Regions from separate parts of the Streptomyces yongxingensis genome, predicted to be linked through region 1. Evidence: riboswitches for the same ligand, from Rfam matches in the RefSeq annotation. Region 1 holds a riboswitch; the other holds the start of a gene.
The links. A riboswitch is a leader RNA that binds a small molecule or an ion and turns the genes downstream of it on or off. The one in region 1 is predicted to bind glycine.
Positions count from the first base shown of each region.

Region 2: it holds a riboswitch for glycine, as region 1 does, so the genes downstream of both, gcvT (glycine cleavage system aminomethyltransferase GcvT) here and gcvP (aminomethyl-transferring glycine dehydrogenase) in region 1, are expected to answer to the same signal.

Region 1 covers NZ_CM145717.1:9,514,871-9,518,596, reverse strand. Annotated here, with positions in the region: gene gcvP (aminomethyl-transferring glycine dehydrogenase) at 1-1,212, opposite strand, end outside; glycine riboswitch at 1,278-1,402, opposite strand; glycine riboswitch at 1,404-1,501, opposite strand; gene ACZ6TD_RS40655 (PRC-barrel domain-containing protein) at 1,648-1,965, shown strand; gene ACZ6TD_RS40650 (DNA polymerase IV) at 1,941-3,662, opposite strand.
Region 2 covers NZ_CM145717.1:3,904,240-3,907,965, reverse strand. Annotated here, with positions in the region: gene gcvT (glycine cleavage system aminomethyltransferase GcvT) at 27-1,154, opposite strand; glycine riboswitch at 1,325-1,435, opposite strand; gene ACZ6TD_RS16275 (AAA family ATPase) at 1,605-2,303, shown strand; gene ACZ6TD_RS16270 (enhanced serine sensitivity protein SseB) at 2,480-3,286, shown strand; gene ACZ6TD_RS16265 (enhanced serine sensitivity protein SseB C-terminal domain-containing protein) at 3,398-3,726, shown strand, end outside.

The sequences.
Region 1 (3,726 bases):
GCCCGGCACCCGCGCGGTGAGGGTGTCGAAGAACGCGCCGTGCACCACCTCGACGCCACCGGCCCGCAGCCCCTCGGCGAGCACGGAGGCATAGCGGTGGGTGCGGCGGGCGATCGCCGCGAGCCCGTCCGGGCCGTGGTAGACGGCGTACATCCCGGCCATCACGGCCAGCAGCACCTGAGCCGTGCAGATGTTGCTGGTGGCCTTCTCCCGGCGGATGTGCTGCTCACGGGTCTGCAGCGCCAGCCGGTACGCCTTGTCGCCGTCGGCGTCCACCGAGACCCCGACCAGACGGCCGGGGAGGTTGCGGGCGTAGGCGTCGCGCACCGCCATGAAACCGGCGTGCGGCCCGCCGAAGCCCATCGGGACGCCGAACCGCTGGCTGCTGCCCACCGCGATGTCCGCGCCCAGCTCACCGGGCGAGGTGAGCAGGGTGAGCGCGAGCAGATCGGCGGCGACGGTGACGACGGCGCCCAGCTCATGGGCGCGCTCGATGACCGGGCGCGGATCGCGCACCACACCGGAGGCGCCCGGGTACTGCAGCAGCACACCGAAGACCCCGCGCTCGGCGATCTCGGCCGGGATGCCCTCGGCCAGGTCGGCGACGACGACCTCGACACCGGTCGGTTCGGCGCGGGTCCGTATGACCGCGATGGTCTGCGGCAGACACTCGGCGTCGATCAGGAAGACGCCCTCCTTGACCTTGCCGACGCGCCGCGACAGCGCCATCGCCTCGGCGGCCGCGGTGGCCTCGTCCAGCAGCGAGGAACCGGCCGTGGGCAGCCCGGTCAGATCGGCGACGACGGTCTGGAAGTTCAGCAGCGCCTCGAGCCGGCCCTGGGAGATCTCCGGCTGGTAGGGCGTGTACGCGGTGTACCAGGCGGGGTTCTCCAGCACATTGCGCAGGATCACCGGCGGGGTGTGGGTGCCGTAGTAGCCGAGGCCGATCATCGACGGCAGCACCTGGTTGCGGTCGGCGAGCGCGCGCAGCTCGGCGAGGACCTCCGGCTCGCTGCGGGCCGGGGGCAGGGCGTCCAGCGCCTCGGTGCTCTTGATGACGTCCGGTACGGCGGCCTCGGTCAGCTCGTCCAGCGAGCCGAAGCCGACCTGGGCGAGCATCTTGGCCTGTGCCTCGCCGTCCGGACCGATGTGGCGCTGCTCGAACGGAGTACCAGATTCCAAGTCGGAGAGTGCGATGCGATTGGCGGTCATCTGCGGGGGCCTCCTGGTCTGTGACGACCTACGAGGGGCACCGCGACTCGGGTGCCCGGACGGCCTCCCCCTCTGTCATCTCAACCTGAGAGCTTCACCGGCCCGCATACCGCCTGACCGGCTTTCACCGTCGGTGAGGAGGGGTTCCGGAGCTCTGCTCGCCCGTGGCCCACCCTGCTTTCCAGAGTGACCTCACCCGCACGGTACGTGTGCCTGAGAGATTCCGGGGAGGGTTTGCTCCTTCGGCGCCTCCGACAGCGTCGGCGGAGGACTCTCCCGCACGGGGTCTGCAGCCACAGTCAGCGTACCAGCGGTTCTGCCACGGGGGACGGTCGCGGGCGTTCGAGTGGCCGAGCGCGGCGATGTGGCTTTTTGTAGGTAGCAATGGGCACTTGCCACGTGCTTGTCATCTGTTTGCCACCTGTGGGAGAGAGCGTGCAGACCGATATCGACCCGCGGACCCTGATCGGCCGCAAGGCATTCGACCGCGAGGGCGCCAAGATCGGCACCGTGGACGAGGTCTATCTCGACGACGCGACCGGCGAGCCCGAATGGGCGGCGGTACGCACCGGGCTGTTCAGCCGGGACGTCTTCGTACCGCTCGAACCGAGCGAGGTCGTCGGCGACACCCTGCGGGTGCCGTACGACCGATCCCTGATCAAGGACGCCCCGGACTTCGGGGTAGGCCGCCATCTCTCCCCCGAGCAGGAGCTTCAGCTCTACCACCACTACGGCTTGGACGTCACGGGCTGACCCCGCCCCCGGCCGGGCCCGTGCTCGGACCGGCCACCGGGCTCCGGGGCCTGCCCGTCCCGGCCCTCGGCCTCCTCTGGGGCCGGGCCTATGTCCTCACCCGGGTGTGGGGCCGAGATCCCCTCCGGGGCCGGGTCCGCGGTCTCCTCCGGAGCCAGGCCCACGACCGCCTCCCGGTCCGCCTCGGGGTCCGGAGCCTCATCCGGGGCCTCTCCCGGGGCCGAGTCGGCGACTGCCTCCGGGGCCGGATCCGGACCATCGGGCTCTTCCGAGTCCGACTCCGCGTCCGGGCGCAGCAGCGGTAGGGGGTCGGCAGGCTGTAGCGCCGGGTCGTCCACGGGGAACGTCCGTACTCGGCCCGGTGGCGACCATGGTTCCTCGAAGCGCACGGTCACCCGGCCCACCCCGCTCCCCTGCACCCAGCCCGCCCCGTACTCGGCGTGCCGGACATCCGAGCCCGGGAGCCAGCGCCGCGGCTTCTCAGCGTCCCCAGACGGCCCTCCCGCGCCCTCTCCGACGGGCTCCGGTCTCTCGGGGCCCGGCGGACGCCCGGCGCCCGCCAGGGCCTCGTGAGCGGCTTGAGCGACCGGAGCGGTCTGGGCCGCTTGCGCGGCCTGTGCGGCCTGTGCGGCCTGAGCGAAGAGATCCTCCTGCGTGTAGTCCGCCAGACCGCTGACGCCGACCCCCAGCAGTCGCACACCCGCCGTGGTGTCCACCCCGTCGATCAGCCGCGCCGCGGCCTCCCGCACCACCGCCGGATCGTCGGTCGGCCCGCGCAGGGTCTCCGAACGGGTGAGCGTGGAGAAGTCGTACCGCCGCACCTTGATCACGACCGTCCGCCCCGAGCGGCCCGCCTCGCGCAGCCGCCGCACACAGCGGTCGGCGAGCCGCGCGATCTCCAACTGCACCCGGGTGCGGTCGGTGAGGTCGACGTCGAAGGTGTCCTCCACCGAGATCGACTTGGCGTCCCGCTCGGCGACGACGGGCCGCTCGTCCCGGCCCTCGGCCATCAGGAACAGCGACGCGCCGTGGGCCCGGCCCAGCAGCCGCACCAGCTCGGCCTCGCCCGCCTCCCGCGTCTCGGCCACGGTGTGGATCCCGGCCCGGCGCAGCGCCTCCGCCGTGGCCGGGCCGACCCCCGGGAGCGTCCGCACCGGCATGGGGCCGAGCAGATCGCGCTCCGTCCCGGGCTCGATGACCACCAGGCCATCCGGCTTGGCCTGCTCCGAACCAATCTTGGCGAGCATCTTGGATCCGGCGAGCCCCACCGATCCGGTCAGCCCGGTGACCGCCCGGATATCGGCCCGCAGCCGCTCCGCCACGGCGCGCGCCGCGTCCACGGTGGGCTCGGTGCCGCCCGCCTCCAGATCGACGAACGCCTCGTCCAGGCTCAGCGGCTCCACCAGGGGCGACAGCGTGTGCAGCAGGGCCATGACCGCGTCGCTCACCTTGCGGTAGAGGGCGAAGCGGGGGATGAGGAACGCCGCGTTCGCACACAGGCGGCGGGCCTGGGCCATCGCCATGGCCGAGTGCACCCCGAAGACCCGGGCCTCGTAGGAGGCCGTGGCCACCACGCCACGCGGCCCCAGGCCCCCTACGATCACCGGCTTTCCGCGCAGGCTGGGCTTGGCCGCCTGCTCCGCCGAGGCGTAGAAGGCGTCCATGTCCAGATGGAGAATCGTCGGCGCACCCCTCACACCTCCGATGCTGCCGCACACCACTGACAATGGGGCGGCACGACGGCCGGGGGCGGGCCCGGGG
Region 2 (3,726 bases), 5.6 Mb from region 1:
GGGGGCCCGCTCGCGCTCGGAGGAGCTCAGCGCTCGCGCTTGTAGAAGGGGAGCGCCACGACCTCGTACGGCTCCCGGGTACCGCGGATGTCCACGAAGACCCCCTCGGTGCCGGGCCCCGCGTACTCCGGGTCCACGTACGCCATCGCGATCGGCTTGCCCAGCGTCGGCGAGGGCGCGCCCGAGGTGACCCGGCCGATCGGTGAGCCGTCGGCGGCCACCACGGCGTATCCGGCGCGCGGCACCCGGCGGCCTGAAGCGATCAGGCCGACGAGGGTGCGCGGGGTGACGGTGTCCGCCTGGCGGGACGCGGCCTCCAGGGCCTCGCGGCCGACGAAGTCGCCCGGCTTGTCGAACTTCACCACCCGGCCGAGGCCCGCGTCGAAGGGGGTGGTGTCGGTGGTCAGCTCATGCCCGTACAGCGGCATGCCCGCCTCGAGACGCAGGGTGTCCCGGCAGGAGAGACCGCAGGGCACCAGGCCCATCGGGGCCCCGGCCTCGGTCAGCGCCTCCCACACCCGCTCGGCGTCGTCCGGGGCCAGGAACAGCTCGAAGCCGTCCTCGCCCGTGTAGCCGGTGCGGGCGATCATGGCGGGGGCGCCCGCGACGGTGCCCGGCAGCCCGGCGTAGTACTTCAGCCCGTCCAGGTCGGCGTCGGTCAGGCGCTTCAGGATCCCCGGGGACTCGGGCCCCTGGACGGCGAGCAGCGCGTAGGCGTCGCGGTCGTCCCTTACGGTCGCCTCGAAACCGCCGGCCCGCTCGGTCAGCGCGTCCAGCACCACCTGGGCGTTGGCGGCGTTGGCCACGACCAGGAACTCCTCGTCCCCGAGGCGGTAGACGATCAGGTCGTCCAGGATGCCGCCCTCGTGGTCGCAGATCATCGTGTAGCGGGCGCGGCCCACGGCGAGCGCGGACAGCCGGCCGACCAGGGCGTGGTCCAGGGCGTCCCCGGCCTGCGGACCGATGAGAGAGATCTCACCCATGTGGGAGAGGTCGAAGAGCCCGGCGCGGGTGCGCACCGCGGTGTGCTCGTCGCGCTCGCTCCCGTAGCGCAGCGGCATGTCCCAGCCGGCGAAGTCGGTCATGGTGGCGCCGAGCGCGCGGTGCCGCGCGTCCAGCGCGGTACGGCGTGGGGTGGGCGGGGCGTCGGTCACGATTCAGGCTCCAGGGGTCAGGGTCGCGCGACGGCGAGGACGGACGACAAGGACGCGTGCGTCCTCCCCATCTGTCATCGGAACCTGAGAGGTTCGCCGTGACGCCCGTAAGGGGCCCGACTTGCACCTTGGGTGGAGCCGCGCCCGCGCGGCCCGCTTTTCAGATCTGCCTCGTCCGCGCGGTATCGGGGCCTGAGAGATTCAAGGGAGGACTTGCTCCTTCGGCGCCCTGGACACCCGGCACGGATGCCGAGACCCAAGGACTCTCCCGCGCGGATTCAAGCGGCCGGTATGGAGTTGCGCGGACATCATCGCATGTATGGCCGAGAAGGGAAGCCCCGATCCGACCGGGCTCCGGCCGCCCGGTCAGGGGCAGCCTTGCCCGACATTACCTTTTCTTGACACTCTGCGGGTACGAGCAGCGTTGACCGACCTGGGAGGACGATCACGGTGCATGGGCAGGGAACGTACGCGACGACACAGAGGCTCCTGCCGGCGCGGCGTGGCCGCACCCCCACCGGGTCGACGGCTCGCCCCGGCCGGAGAAGCGCGGTGCGCGATCTGCGCGCCGGGGCGGAGGGCGGCGGCGCGGACCCGCGTGAGCTGCGCTTTCCGGCAGGGGATGTGCTGGTCGCCTCCGGGTTGCCGGGCAGTGGCAAGAGCACGCTGATCAACCGGACGGTGCCGCTCCTGGACGAGACGGGCGCGGTCGTCATCAGGGTGGACTCGCAGAACACCCGGGACGCGTGGGAGCGCAGGCTGCCCGGCTGGCTGCCGTACGCGCTCTACCGCCCGCTGGTCCGGTACGCCCACTACGCCGGGCTGCGCCGGGCGCTGCGCTCGGGCGTGAGCGTCGTGGTGCACGACTGCGGCGCGCTGCCGTGGGTCCGCCGCTGGCTGGCCCGGGACGTGCGGCGCCGGGGCCGCGGCCTCCACATGGTGCTGCTGGACGTGGGCGCCACGGAGGCGCTGGAGGGCCAGGCCGCCCGCGGCCGCGGGGTCTCCGCCTACGCCTTCGGCCGCCACCTGCGCGCGATGCGGCGGCTGATCGCCGGGATGGAGGAGGGGCGGCCGCCGCGGGGGTGCGCGTCGGCGGTGCTGCTGGACCGGCCGACCGCGAGCGCGCTGCGCTGCATCTCCTTCGAGTGATCACGCCTCTCCCTCGAGTGGCCGGAAATCGGCCATCGGCATCACACAGCGTGACGAGGGTGGGCCCGGGCGAGGTGGGGAAGTGCTGTGGAGATCGCCGCCGCCCCCTCCGGCCCCGGGCCGCCCAGCGGTTAGGGTGCTTCGGGCAGGTCGGACGAGATGGCGGTTGGACGAGGATGAGCTTCCCGGAGCAGTACGGAGTGGCCCCGGCGCACGGAGGATTCCCGGACGGCGGGTATGCCGCGCATCCGGCGTTTCCCGGCAATGAGCTCGAAGAGGTGATGGCCGCCTCGGTCGACGTCCCCGGGGCCGGAGCGCGCATCGTCGAGACGCTCTCGCGCAGCCACCTCTGGATTCCCCTGCCCAACGGCGGGGGTCCGGGCAGCCCGAGCCTCGATCTGCCCACGATGGAGATCGACGGCGGCGCGTATGTCCCGGTGTTCAGCTCCGAGCAGCAGTTCCTCCAGCTCGTCGGCTCCCATATGTCCTTCACCGTCGCCCCGGCCGTGGAGTTCGCCCGCGGGCTGCCGCCCCAGCTCGGCATCGCGGTGAACCCCGGTGGCGCGGTGGTCGTACCGCTGCCTCCGCCCGCCGTCCGGGAGTTGTGCCGCGCCGGGCGTACCGAGCTCGACGGCCCGGCCACCGGTGGCCGGGTGCGGCTCTTCGAACCGGACTGGCAGGACGAGCCGGTGGACTTCCTGGCCGCCGCCGGGATCGAGTTCGCCAAGGGCACCGGGGTGCGGACCGCCCGGCGCGCCCTGGCCAGCGTCGAGGGCGACGAGCCGGCGCTCTTCGTCGGGGTGCAGCTCGACGAGCCCGGCCCCGAGGGGCAGGCGCGCGCGGTGGAGGCGCTGGGCCGCGCCCTCGGCTCGGTGCCGGTGCGGTGGAAGGTCCAGTTGGTGCTGCTGGACGTGGCGCAGGGCGATCCGGTGGCCGACTGGATGCTGGGCCGGGTGCGGCCGTTCTACGACCGTGACCTCTGACTCACCCCTGGGTCCGCTACCGGGGCCCGTAAGCTGGTTTGATGACCAAGAGGGGTGCGAGCACGCTCCCCGGTGAGGCGCGGGCAAGGCGATGAGAAGGGGCGGACCCAGGTGAGCGCGGGCGCGGATTGGGGGGCGGCGGCCGGCCAGGTTGAGCGAGCGTTGCAGCAGGTCGCTCCCGGCCGGTACGACGCCTACGAGGCGCTGCTGCACGCCATCGGCGAGGGCCAGGTCTGGATGCTGCTGTGGCACGGGGCCCCCGGCTCACCCGACGCCCAGTACGGGAACATGGACGTGGACGGCCTCGGTTACGCCCCGTGTGTGACCTCCGCGCAGGAACTGGCCGCCAGTGGCTGGAACCGCGCGCATGAGGTGGTCGACGGACGCCTCATCGCCGACTCCCTCTACCGCGACCGCTACGGCCTCTGGCTCAACCCTCA